Regions from separate parts of the Anaerostipes sp. PC18 genome, predicted to be linked through region 1. Evidence: a T-box and tRNA genes for the amino acid it is inferred to sense, from the RefSeq annotation. Region 1 holds a T-box; the other regions hold tRNA genes.

What was found. The T-box of region 1 lies ahead of aspS (aspartate--tRNA ligase). A T-box ahead of a tRNA ligase gene usually reads a tRNA of that ligase, here a tRNA-Asp.
Region 2: it encodes a tRNA-Asp, which carries the amino acid that the T-box ahead of aspS (aspartate--tRNA ligase) is inferred to sense. The anticodon was not compared.
Region 3: it encodes a tRNA-Asp, which carries the amino acid that the T-box ahead of aspS (aspartate--tRNA ligase) is inferred to sense. The anticodon was not compared.

The regions. Positions count from the first base shown of each region.
Region 1 is NZ_CP121164.1:602,392-606,790, reverse strand. Features, by position in the region: gene P8F77_RS03380 (YjbE family putative metal transport protein) at 1-71, opposite strand, end outside; gene aspS (aspartate--tRNA ligase) at 161-1,906, opposite strand; T-box leader at 1,977-2,206, opposite strand; gene P8F77_RS03370 (hypothetical protein) at 2,381-2,761, shown strand; gene P8F77_RS03365 (MerR family transcriptional regulator) at 2,832-3,206, opposite strand; gene P8F77_RS03360 (ABC transporter ATP-binding protein) at 3,222-3,971, opposite strand; gene cbiQ (cobalt ECF transporter T component CbiQ) at 3,986-4,399, opposite strand, start outside.
Region 2 is NZ_CP121164.1:2,963,032-2,967,430, forward strand. Features, by position in the region: gene P8F77_RS15900 (SufD family Fe-S cluster assembly protein) at 1-632, opposite strand, end outside; gene P8F77_RS15905 (ATP-binding cassette domain-containing protein) at 645-1,370, opposite strand; gene P8F77_RS15910 (hypothetical protein) at 1,484-1,606, opposite strand; gene P8F77_RS15915 (hypothetical protein) at 1,600-1,734, opposite strand; gene P8F77_RS15920 (C40 family peptidase) at 1,987-2,661, opposite strand; tRNA gene P8F77_RS15925 (tRNA-Arg) at 2,896-2,969, opposite strand; tRNA gene P8F77_RS15930 (tRNA-Leu) at 3,006-3,092, opposite strand; tRNA gene P8F77_RS15935 (tRNA-Val) at 3,117-3,189, opposite strand; tRNA gene P8F77_RS15940 (tRNA-Asp) at 3,221-3,294, opposite strand; tRNA gene P8F77_RS15945 (tRNA-Ile) at 3,314-3,387, opposite strand; tRNA gene P8F77_RS15950 (tRNA-Thr) at 3,422-3,494, opposite strand; tRNA gene P8F77_RS15955 (tRNA-Glu) at 3,511-3,582, opposite strand; tRNA gene P8F77_RS15960 (tRNA-Asn) at 3,616-3,688, opposite strand; rRNA gene P8F77_RS15965 (23S ribosomal RNA) at 3,790-4,399, opposite strand, start outside.
Region 3 is NZ_CP121164.1:115,127-119,525, forward strand. Features, by position in the region: rRNA gene P8F77_RS00550 (23S ribosomal RNA) at 1-2,337, shown strand, start outside; tRNA gene P8F77_RS00555 (tRNA-Asp) at 2,413-2,486, shown strand; tRNA gene P8F77_RS00560 (tRNA-Val) at 2,523-2,596, shown strand; tRNA gene P8F77_RS00565 (tRNA-Thr) at 2,606-2,678, shown strand; tRNA gene P8F77_RS00570 (tRNA-Tyr) at 2,751-2,831, shown strand; tRNA gene P8F77_RS00575 (tRNA-Met) at 2,838-2,912, shown strand; tRNA gene P8F77_RS00580 (tRNA-Phe) at 3,076-3,148, shown strand; gene P8F77_RS00585 (aminotransferase class I/II-fold pyridoxal phosphate-dependent enzyme) at 3,277-4,399, shown strand, end outside.

The DNA.
Region 1 (4,399 bases):
ATGGCGATGACGCCAATATTGTCCAGAGACACGACAAGGTTGATAAAAATAATCTGAAGAAGCGTACCCAAAAGGCCTTCCCCCTGTACAAACTTTATTATTTACCATATATATGCAGAAAGCCGCACATTCATTTCTGAATGTACGGCTTTTTTAACAGTTAATCCCTTACCTTGATGTGTGTTTCCCTGAGCTGAAGCTCCGATACTTCTCCCGGCGCACCGCACATCAAATCCTGTGCAGTTCCGCTCATAGGGAAGGCGATCACTTCGCGGATGTTTTCTTCATTTCTGAGGAGCATGATCATTCGGTCGACTCCCGGGGCCATTCCAGCATGAGGAGGCGCACCGAACTGGAATGCATTATATAACGCTCCGAATTTTTCTTTTAATGCCTCTTCATCATATCCTGCGATCTCAAATGCCTTAACCATGACATCCAGATCATGGTTTCTCACCGCACCGGAAGAAAGTTCCACTCCATTGCAGACGATATCGTACTGGTATGCGAGAATATCCAGAGGATCTTTTTCATTCAGCGCTTCAAGTCCTCCCTGAGGCATAGAGAATGGATTATGTGTAAAGGTCACCTGCCCTGTCTCCTCGTCTGTCTCATACATCGGAAAATCGTTGATGTAACAAAAACGGTACGCATTTTTCTCACAGAGATCCAGGCGGGCGGCAAGTTCGTCCCTGATCTGTCCCGCAAACTGACAGGCAAGTTTTTCACTTGCTGCGATAAAGAAGATTACGTCCCCTGCCTCAAGATGTGCCTTCTTTGCAAGCTCACTCTTCATATCTTCCGGAATAAATTTGTCGATCGGTCCCTTGTAGGACATATCTTCTTTTACTTCCAGGTATCCGAGTCCTGCCATGCCGATGGACTGTGCAAATTTAAGGAGCTTTTCATGGAATCCTTTTGAGAGATTTGCGTGGACTTTCACGGCCCTCACTGTCTTGTCGTGGAACGGCTTGAAAGTACATCTCTGGAAAAAGTCTGTCACGTCCACGATCCTGAGAGGATTCCTTAAATCCGGTTTGTCCGTTCCAAATTCCAGCATCGCCTGCTTATAACTGATAACCGGGAATGGCGTGTCTGTCACAACGGACCCTTCCGGTGCAAATTTCTTAAAGGTCTCTGCCAGCACTTCCTCACCGATTTTAAAGACATCTTCCTGTGTGGCAAAACTCATCTCAAAGTCCAGCTGGTAAAATTCTCCCGGAGAACGGTCGGCGCGGGCATCTTCATCTCTGAAACAAGGCGCAACCTGATAGTATTTGTCGATGCCGGATACCATCAGCAGCTGTTTGTACTGCTGCGGAGCCTGAGGGAGTGCATAAAACTTCCCTTTATATTTTCTGGACGGAACAATATAGTCCCTTGCCCCTTCCGGTGAAGATGCGCAGAGGATCGGTGTCTGGATCTCCATAAATCCAAGATCATTCATCTTTCTTCTCAGGAAACTGATGACTTCGGAGCGGAATTTGATATTGTCCTTTACTTTGCGGTTTCTCAAATCTAAATACCGGTATTTTAAACGGACATCCTCTCGGATCTCTTTGGACCCTGAAACTTCAAACGGAAGGTCGGTATATACCTTTCCGAGCACTGTAATCTTATGGGCTTCCAGTTCGATCGTTCCCGTGGGAATCTTCGGATTATAAGTCTCCTCGTCCCTGTGCTCAATGATCCCTTCGATGGAAAGGCATTCTTCTTTTCTCACTTCATTTAAAAGACTTCCGTCTCTTAACACGACCTGCATAACGCCATACATATCTCTTAAATCAATAAATGACACTCCGCCGTGGTCACGGATATTTTCCACCCACCCGGCGATCTTTAACTGGGACCCGATATCGCTCTCAGAAATCTTATCCATAGTCTTGCTGCGGTACATATCTGACATTTTTTTCTCCTTTTTCTTTCATCATGTTAGACTTTTTTGTAATAAAAAAAGTCGTCTATCCTAAAAAATCATTCAGGACGGACAACTGTACAAGTTCCGCGGTACCACCTGATTTGCTGCTTTTACAGCCTCTCTGGTATGCTGAATAACGCACAGCCTGCGACGCACCTACTGATCCTATGGACGTTCAGATTGCAGCTCCTGAGTGTTCTTCACATGGATTCACTCTGCAGGGTTCCCACTGTCTCCTGCTCACTGTAAGCGATAATCTATGCTACTTTTCTCAATCTACGCTTTTTGGATCATTATAGTTCAGTTTTGTCTGTCTTGTCAATTTATTTTTCTCTTTTTCTTTATTTCCTCTCTTGAGATTGACTGATTTACACAAAAAATACTATATAGTAAATTGGCCTGACAGGAATATACATATGAATACTAATAATTTTACTTCGGAAACGAGCATTTATATCATAGATGATCATTACAGGATCGTGCATTTCAACAGGGAGCTTCAGCAGGTCTTTCCAAAAGGGCAATAAAAACCTGTTTTATAATCTCACGAATCTCTCTGCCTATAATGAATTATTTGAACTGAATCTCACAAAAGATTCCTTCAAAGTTTTATTCCATCTTTCTGACAAATATATTATTCCCCCAGAAGAGGGATCTTTATCCACTTTGATGACCCAAGTTGTTGCCCGTCAGTTAGTCCATCCCGATGATGCCGCGGATTATCCTGACTTCTGGAATCTGGATACGATTATGGAACGACCCAGCAATGCCTCTCCGTCTCCATTTCTTTTAGGCCAGTTCCGGAAAGCATTTTCCTGCTTCGGACAAGAGAAGGGAGAATAGAATTCAGAATTTAAGGCTTCTGTCAAAATACGTCTTCCTCAGGAAGAAACAATCTCTATATCTCTGGATATCAGTCCATCTGATATTCTGCTGACATCTTTCCCCGTTCATACATCTCAATCTTATAATCCAGACGTTCCAGAGTCTCCTGCATATCCTGCATTTTCCGGACCAGACGTTTTCTCTGTTCCATGAGAATTGTTTTCCGTGCGTCAATGGTCTCATCTCCCCGGCGAAACAGCTCCACATATTCAATCAGTGCCTCGATCTGCACCCCGGCTTTCCGCATGCACTTCATCAATTCCACCCACTGGCAGGATGCCTGGTCATAATCCCGAATGCCGTTCGGCTTCCTCGGGACAGCCGGTATCAGTCCGATCCTCTCATAATATCTCAGCGTATCTGCAGTTATGTCATACTTTTTACTTACTTCTGCGATGGTCAAAATACTTTCCTCCATTCATTCCAAAGTCCTGGAAAATGACAGCGGGAGCTCCAGCCCATTGTCTTCCAGAAGTGTTTGATCCCTTAATATTTCCTCCGTGGGTCCGTCTGCCGCAAGTCTTCCGTCTGCGATCAGGATTGTCCTCTCACACGTATCATAGATGAAATCCAGGTCATGGGACGCAATGATCTTAGTCCCGGAAAGTCCGTTCAGGACATGGATCAGGCTGCGCCTGTTTTTGGGGTCCAGAGCCGCCGACGGCTCATCCATAAGGATCACCTCCGGCTCCATGGACAGGATCGATGCGATGGATGCCCTTTTTTTCTCTCCTCCGGACAGCCGGTAGATGTGCCTGTCTTTCATCTGCTCCATATGAACACTCTCCAGTGCTCTCAGCGTCCTCTCTCTTGTTTCCTCCTCAGAGAGTCCGTAATTGCGTGGAGCAAATGCCACGTCTTCATACACAGTAGACATAAACAGCTGGCTGTCTGAATCCTGAAACACATATCCCGTCTTCTTCCGAATATCTGCCAGGGACGCTTTCTCTGCCCGGATTCCTCCGATTCTTAGCTCTCCTTCATAGTCTGTCAGAAGCCCTACCATGAGTTTGAGCAGTGTAGACTTCCCCGCTCCGTTGGCCCCGATCAGTCCGATGCTCTCTCCATCTTCAGCAGTAAAATTTAAACCGGAAAGCACATTTTTTCTGCTTGATGAGGCTCTTTTTTCATAGGAAAAGGTGAGGCCGTTTACTTCAATTTTGTTCATACTTCCTCCGTATTCTATTCTAACAGACTTCCGGCAAGTTTAAAAACAGAAACATACCGCAGCAAAACAACGATACCCAGCCAGCCTGCCAGGTACACTGCACTTCTTCTGTCCATTTTCTGCTTCTTTGACAGACGGAAACTTCCGTCAAATCCCCGGAGCAGCATGCTCTCATAGACCGTCTGGGCCCGGTCGATACTTCTTAGCATCAGCTGTCCCAGTAAGGTTCCCCATGCCCGGTAATGGATTCCCTTCTGATCCGGCGCTCTCATGGAGTACGCCTGGGAGATCCGTTCGGCTTCTTTCAGCAGCACGATCACATACCGATAGATCAGAAGCACCATGGTCACCATAATCTTCGGCACATGCAGGAGACGCAGAGCATAACAAATGCTCTCCATAGACGTTGTCAGGATCAGCAGGTAAGA
Region 2 (4,399 bases), 1.1 Mb from region 1:
CTCTCCTCCCCGTTTAACTGTACGTCCATGTTTGATATGGCCTGCTGGTTCCCATGTGTCATGAGTTTTTCCATTACATAGAGTTTGGACCCTGCCCCCATCTCCACGTGTGTCTCCCGTATCGTCGAATCTACCCCTTTGATCTGAGTCGTATCCAGTGTAAAAACAGAATCTTCCTCCACATCGATTTTCGTGACAGGATTTAAAACCCTGCCGCCGGTTCCTTTTCCTTCCCCGTAATGGCGCTCCTCATACCGTACATTGGCATGGCTGCCCACATGGAATGCATGAATGCCGTCATGCCTGCTCTCCTGGTCCCCGTCGTTGTGAATGCCGCATCCTGCCACGATCAGGACATCTGCACCGTCCTCGATATAAAAGTCATTATAGACCACATCTGTGATACCGGAAGCAGAAACAACCACCGGTATATGCACTGCCTCACCTTTTGTCTTCCCGCTGATAAAGATATCAATCCCGGGCTTGTCCTGCTTCTTTACGATGCGGACGTTCTCACTGTCGCCGTGACATACTGCCTGTCCGTTCTGACGCAAGTTATAAGCGCCTTTCTGTACAAACCCCTGACCGTCGATAGCCTCCAGCACTCCCGCCGTTATTTGATCTAATTTCATGTCCTTATCCCCCTATTCCTGCATGAAGGCACATTGCTCTTCAGATTCTTCTGCCATGAGGTGCGGATAGACCTCTTCCTTCGACCCGATCTCTTCAACCTGCCCGTCTCTGATGATCATGATGCGGTCTGCCATCTGGATGATCCTCTCCTGATGGGAGATCAGGATCAGACTTGCCTTGTTTTCCCTGTGGATTTTTTCAAATTCTTTGATCAGCATGGCAAAACTCCAAAGATCGATGCCTGCCTCCGGTTCATCAAAGATACATATTTTATGGTCTTTTGCAAATACGGTGGCAATCTCGATCCTTTTCATCTCGCCCCCCGACAGAGTGGCATCCACTTCCCGGTCTTTATATTCCATTCCGCAGAGCCCGACACTGCTCAGCAATTCACAGCACCGCTCATCCTTCAGTGTCTCCCCTGCCGCAAGAGACAGCAGCCTGGAAGCCGTCAGCCCTTTAAATCTTGGAGGCTGCTGGAATGCAAATCCTATGCCTGCATTCGCCCTCTGGTCTATGGTATAATCTGTGATGTCTTCTCCGTCCAGAGAGATTTTACCCCCGCTTGCTTTTTCTATCCCCATTAAAATCTTTGCGATGGTTGATTTTCCTCCGCCGTTGGGTCCTGTGACAACAAGCATTTCCCCGTCATCGACAGAGAAGCTCACATCATCCAATATTTGCACATCTGCACCATTTTCATTGATCCGGTACGATAAATGTTCTACGTTTAACATAACTGCAGCCTCTTTTCTTGTCTTTTGAATTCTATCATATTTATATAACCGTATTTTATATTGTTTTTCAAGTAATTCTGTCCATGTTTTGGAAAAGATTCATTCTCATTTCCCTAAAAAGTCCCTGCCAGTAGTTCTGCCTCTCTCAGTGCCTGATTCATGATGAGTCTCACATCATTTCCAATGATGTCAAGTCCCTCTGCGGTCACCGTATCTGTCTTCGGAATTCCTAGCATACGAAAAACGGAAGCAAGAAATACGGCAGCCGGAAATGTTCCTTCCAGTCAAGAAACCGCCTGGCCAGCAGTAACGTTCTGGATTCTTCTCCCCTGATACATCCATTGACAAATAAGATTGATTTCATACGCTCCTCCTTATATCAAAACATTATGGAAACAGAACAAAGTGGTCAAGCCCACACTTCAGCTCCCCAACCCTTCAATCTTTGAGGGGCTTGACAACTTTGCGTGCCAGATGCGATTTGCCAAAGGCAAATGATTTCCTTACGCATCTGTGCACAACCCGGGGAGCGTTTTTATTTCATAGGGAAGGTCGTAGAACTTTCCTATGAAATGAAAAAAAATGTGCAGGATCTCTCTTGCACATTTTGTTTGATCTATTCTCTTACGATTCTCCTCACGGCAACTACTTTTCTGTAATCGGCCCTCGGAGAAATCTTAATCCCTGTTTTTCTTGTACTGGCATGGACGATTTTGCCGTTGCCTATGTACATGGCTACATGGCCGCTGTAACAAATCAGATCTCCAGGCTGCTTGTTTTTATAAGATACCTTTCTGCCCGCTTTCCTGAGGTCGAAAGACGTTCTCGGAAGCTTATATCCGAAGGAACGGTATACTCCCCCGACAAAACCGGAGCAGTCGGCACCGCTGTTTAGATTTGTTCCTCCCCATACATATGGGTTGCCAACAAAACGCTGGGCAAAGGCTGCCACTGCCTGTCCTTTTTCTTCTTCAGTTCCTGCCAGTTCAGGAGCATTTGTGTTAATGTATACATATTTTTTCAGGACAAATCCTGTCTTGCCTTTGTATGTAACCTTTCTCCATTTCCCGCTCGTGTAATGAACCTGCACAGGTTCTCCCTTTGAAATTTTACGGATCACTTTAGATTTTTTAGATTTGGACTTTCTCAGTTTTACCCATGATTTCCATATCCGTCCGTCGTATGTACTCTGTGCTGCATGAACTTCCTTTTTCGGGGCTGCCAATCCTGATGTAATGATCATAGAAAAGACGAGCAGACATATTGCTGTCTTTTTTAATATTGACTTCATAAAGATGTTACCTTCCTACTTCGATATTTTATATTAATTTTATGTTTATTACAGTATTGTTACATTTGATCTACAGTTATGAATTATACCACAACACTTCTGTAAAGTAAACCTTCTAACATACAAAATAGGAAATTTTCCGTCATTTTTTCCATAAACTCCTGACATTTATCATGAATCGTATGGTGCATAAATAAAAAAACCCTATAAATCATTGATTTATAAGGGTTTTTACGTGGGCGAGAAGATTCGAACTCCCGACCTTCTGGTCCGTAGCCAGACGCTCTATCCAGCTGAGCTACGCCCACATATGAAATTAAACAGCACCTGTAACAAGTGCTCAATGCCGTTGACCGGAATCGAACCGGTACGGGGAGTATAAGTCCCAGGGATTTTAAGTCCTGTGCGTCTGCCAGTTCCGCCACAACGGCATCCTGAGAGAAATTCTCTCAAAATGGGACCAATAGGGCTCGAACCTATGACCCTCTGCTTGTAAGGCAGATGCTCTCCCAGCTGAGCTATGATCCCAAATATAAATTACTCTTTTTAAGCAAAGAGACGACCCGGATGGGGTTCGAACCCACGACCTCCGCCGTGACAGGGCGGCGCTCTAACCAGCTGAGCCACCGGGCCAGAAATAACTGTATACAAATGGACCCTCGGGGACTCGAACCCCGGACCGATCGGTTATGAGCCGATTGCTCTAACCAACTGAGCTAAAGGTCCTTATCTTCTCACCACTTAATGTCCAAGTGTATGAAGCCGTTGACCGGACTTGAACCGGTAACCTGCTGATTACAAATCAGCTGCTCTGCCAATTGAGCCACAACGGCGAAGTATGAAGCTGAATGACTCCAACGGGATTTGAACCCGTGTTACCGCCGTGAAAGGGCGGTGTCTTAACCACTTGACCATGGAGCCTTGTTTCTTTGACCGCTTCACGGTCTTTTTGACCTCCCCGAGCTGGGCTCGAACCAGCGACAACACGGTTAACAGCCGTGCGCTCTACCAACTGAGCTATCGAGGATCATTTCTTTTTATTCTTTCTCTTTTTTCCTTCGATTATTCCTCTGATGTACCTTCAAAACTACATACAGAACCTTTCATCAAACATCTTCCTTACCTTCTTTGGTTAAAGCCTCGACCGATTAGTAACAGTCAGCTCCATACGTTGCCGTACTTCCACCTCTGCCCTATCTACCTCGTCGTCTTCAAGGGGTCTTACTAGATTACTCTATGGGAAATCTTATCTTTAGGGGGCTTCACGCTTAGATGCCTTCAGCGTTTATCCCTTCCAGACTTGGCTACTCTGCTATGCATTTGGTAATACAACAGATCCACCAGTGGTCCGTCCATCCCGGTCCTCTCGTACTAAGGACAGCTCCTATCAAATTTCCTCCGCCTGCGCCGGATAGGGACCGAACTGTCTCACGACGTTCTGAACCCAGCTCGCGTACCGCTTTAATGGGCGAACAGCCCAACCCTTGGAACCTGCTACAGCTCCAGGATGCGATGAGCCGACATCGAGGCCAAACCACCCGTCGATGTGAACTCTTGGGAGTGATAAGCCTGTTATCCCCAGGGTAGCTTTTATCCGTTGAGCGATGGCAATCCCACGTTATACCACCGGATCACTAAGTCCTATTTTCGTACCTGCTCCACCCGTCGGTGTCACAGTCAAGCCTTCTTCTGCCTTTGCACTCTGCGAATGGTTTCCGTCCATTCTGAGAAGACCTTT
Region 3 (4,399 bases), 490 kb from region 1:
ATGGGGAACTGCGTACTTTTTGTAGAACGGTCCGGCGAGTTGCCCGTACTGGCAAGGTTAAGGACTTAAGGTCTGGAGCCGAAGTGAAAGCAAGCGTTAAGAGCGCGGTAGATGATCACACTTTGTGTGGTCATAACAGTCAGTGAGGGCAGACCCGAAACCGGGTGACCTATCCATGTCCAGGTTGAAGCTTCCGTAAGAGGAAGTGGAGGACCGAACCCACATCCGTTGAAAAGGGTGGGGATGAGGTGTGGATAGCGGAGAAATTCCAATCGAACCCGGAGATAGCTGGTTCTCCTCGAAATAGCTTTAGGGCTAGCCTCATCAAAGTCTGCTGGAGGTAGAGCACTGAATTGTCTAGGGGCGTCAAAGCTTACCAAAACATATCAAACTCCGAATGCCAGTCAGATGATTGATGGGAGTCAGACTGTACGAGATAAGTTGGACAGTCGAAAGGGAAAGAGCCCAGACCACCAGCTAAGGTCCCCAAAGTACGTGTTAAGTGGAAAAGGATGTGGGATTTCAAAGACAACTAGGACGTTGGCTTAGAAGCAGCCATACATTGAAAGAGTGCGTAATAGCTCACTAGTCGAGAGATCCTGCGCCGAAAATGTCCGGGGCTAAAACACGACACCGAAGCTGTGGAATGTAGAAATACATTGGTAGAGGAGCATTGTAAGCGGGATGAAGCCATACCGAAAGGAGTGGTGGACTGCTTAGAAGAGAGAATGCCGGAATGAGTAGCGAGAGGAAGGTGAGAATCCTTCCGGCCGAATATCTAAGGTTTCCAGAGTAAAGCTGATCTGCTCTGGGTAAGTCGGGACCTAAGGCGAGGGCGAGAGCCGTAGTCGATGGATAACTGGTTGAGATTCCAGTACCACATAAAAACAGAACTGTGGGGACACAGAAGGGAAATGGGAGCCAGGAATGGAAAGACTGGTGCAAGCGAAGTAGCCGTATGGGAGGCAAATCCCCATGCAAGGCAAAGGCGTTACGCGGACCGAACAAAAGTAGGGAAGCCCAGGCCCCAGCTGTCAAGAAAAGCCGCTATTGTTTTTATGTGCCCGTACCGTAAACCGACACAGGTGGATGAGGAGAATCCTAAGGCCGACGGGAGAAGTGTTGTTAAGAACTCGGCAAAATGACTCCGTAACTTCGGGAGAAGGAGTGCCAGGTAAGACTGGCCGCAGAGAATTGGCCCAAGCAACTGTTTAGCAAAAACACAGGTCTATGCAAAACCGCAAGGGTGAAGTATATGGGCTGACGCCTGCCCGGTGCTGGAAGGTTAAGGGGAGGGCTTAGCGAGTGATCGCGAAGGTCTGAACTTAAGCCCCAGTAAACGGCGGCCGTAACTATAACGGTCCTAAGGTAGCGAAATTCCTTGTCGGGTAAGTTCCGACCCGCACGAAAGGCGTAATGATTTGGGCACTGTCTCAACAACACACCCGGTGAAATTGAAATACCAGTGAAGATGCTGGTTACCTGCGCCAGGACGGAAAGACCCCATGGAGCTTTACTCCAGCTTGATACTGGGATTCGGTACTGCATGTACAGGATAGGTGGGAGACTGAGAAAGAAGGACGCCAGTCCTTTTGGAGTCACTGTTGGGATACCACCCTTGCAGTATTGGATTTCTAACCAACAGCCATGATCTGGTTGGGGGACAATGTCAGGTGGGGAGTTTGACTGGGGCGGTCGCCTCCGAAAGGGTATCGGAGGCGCTCAAAGGTCTTCTCAGAATGGACGGAAACCATTCGCAGAGTGCAAAGGCAGAAGAAGGCTTGACTGTGACACCGACGGGTGGAGCAGGTACGAAAGTAGGACTTAGTGATCCGGTGGTATAACGTGGGATTGCCATCGCTCAACGGATAAAAGCTACCCTGGGGATAACAGGCTTATCACTCCCAAGAGTTCACATCGACGGAGTGGTTTGGCACCTCGATGTCGGCTCATCGCATCCTGGAGCTGTAGCAGGTTCCAAGGGTTGGGCTGTTCGCCCATTAAAGCGGTACGCGAGCTGGGTTCAGAACGTCGTGAGACAGTTCGGTCCCCATCCGGCGCAGGCGGAGGAAATTTGATAGGAGCTGTCCTTAGTACGAGAGGACCGGGATGGACGGACCACTGGTGGATCTGTTGTATTACCAAATGCATAGCAGAGTAGCCAAGTCTGGAAGGGATAAACGCTGAAGGCATCTAAGCGTGAAGCCCCCTAAAGATAAGATTTCCCATAGAGTAATCTAGTAAGACCCCTTGAAGACGACGAGGTAGATAGGGCAGAGGTGGAAGTACGGCAACGTATGGAGCTGACTGTTACTAATCGGTCGAGGCTTTAACCAAAGAAGGTAAGGAAGATGTTTGATGAAAGGTTCTGTATGTAGTTTTGAAGGTACATAGATTATTTTGTAAAGATTTGGCCCGGTGGCTCAGCCGGTTAGAGCGCCGCCCTGTCACGGCGGAGGTCGTGGGTTCGATTCCCATCCGGGTCGTTTTTTCCTTTTTAGGAGGATTTATAATATAAATTTGGGATCATAGCTCAGCTGGGAGAGCATCTGCCTTACAAGCAGAGGGGTCATAGGTTCGAGCCCTATTGGTCCCATTTTTGTCAGCCGTTGTGGCTCAATTGGCAGAGCAGCTGATTTGTAATCAGCAGGTTACCGGTTCAAGTCCGGTCAACGGCTCTCATAAATTATGTTATAAACGTAATTTTATGTTTGAGTTTTATGCTGAAATGGTATAATATATATGTATATGGTGGGATTCCCGAGTGGCCAAAGGGGCAGACTGTAAATCTGTTGGCAACGCCTTCGAAGGTTCGAATCCTTCTCCCACCATTTTAGCGCGGGGGTGGAGCAGTCTGGTAGCTCGTCGGGCTCATAACCCGAAGGTCGTTGGTTCAAATCCGGCCCCCGCAACTTCCATTAGCGTTCAGAGCGTGCATAGAAATATTTATCAACAGGGCCGGATATTTATATTCGGAGCTGTTGATAAATGTTTCTATATAGGCGGTAACGCCGTGATCTCAAAAGTATAGCTTTTGAGATTTTGTACGCGGACTAAAGTAAAATCAATACCCAAGCCCAGATAGCTCAGTCGGTAGAGCAGAGGACTGAAAATCCTCGTGTCGCTGGTTCGATTCCGGCTCTGGGCATCTAAAAGTTCTGATTTTTATCAGGGCTTTTTTCTTTTTCCCAAAATACCTTGTCACACTTTAAAATGTCGTGGAATATCTACGGTGTGTATGATAAAATAGGATAAAATGAGGCTTAATAACAATTTATGAAATATCCTATATTTGAAAAATTAAGACAATTAGATAAAGAAGGGATGTATCCGTTCCATATGCCTGGTCACAAAAGGCAGAAACAGGACATTATGAGAGAGGGATCTCTGTTTGCGCTTGACACTACAGAGATCAGCGGCTTTGACGATCTGCATCATCCCGAGGGGATGATTAAAGAATCAATGGAGTATGTCCAACATATATATGGAAGTAAGGAAAGTTATTTTCTGATCAACAGCACCACCGGAGGCATTTTAGCTTCTGTGGCTGCGTCCTGTCGGCTGGGAGATAAGATTCTTATCAGCAGGAACTGCCACAAGTCCGTATATCATGCAATTTCCATGCTTGGATTAAGGCCGGTTTATTTATATCCCAAAATAGAGCAGAATATTTGTATGGGGATTACTAAAAGCCAGGTGCAGGACATACTGGGCAGGGAAAATGGCATTAAAGCCGCTGTTATCGTTTCCCCTACTTATGAAGGGATGGTGTCTGATATCAGGCAGATTGCTGAGGTTCTTCATGAAGAGGGGATTCCCTTGATCGTGGATGAGGCTCACGGAGCACATTTTGTATTTCACAGTGGATTTCCGGAGAGCGCGGTATCCCAGGGAGCAGATGCAGTGATCCAGAGTCTGCATAAGACGCTGCCTTCCCTTACTCAGACCGGACTTCTGCACATCTGCAGTTCCCGGATAGGCACCAGGGAGATTCAGCAGGCTTTATCTACATTTCAGAGCAGCAGCCCGTCTTATATTTTGATGGCCAGTATTGATTACTGTGTCAGGAAATGTGCTGACAGCCCGGACTTGTTTGATGACTATGTTCGGAATCTAATGGATATCCGGGCCAGGCTTAAAGCTATGAGACACCTGAAGCTCTTAAAGACAGATGATCCGGGAAAAATCGTTGTTTCGACCGGCGATACAAAGATTACCGGCAAAGAGCTGTTTCATATTTTGAGGGGTGAGTATGGGATAGAGTTGGAGATGTCCGAAATATCCTATGTCACTGCCATGACGAGTATTTGTGATACAAAAGAGGCATTGGATAAATTGTGTGAGGCATTTCTGGAAACAGATGAAAGCCTGCACCATGTTCAAAATCCGGGACTGGCTG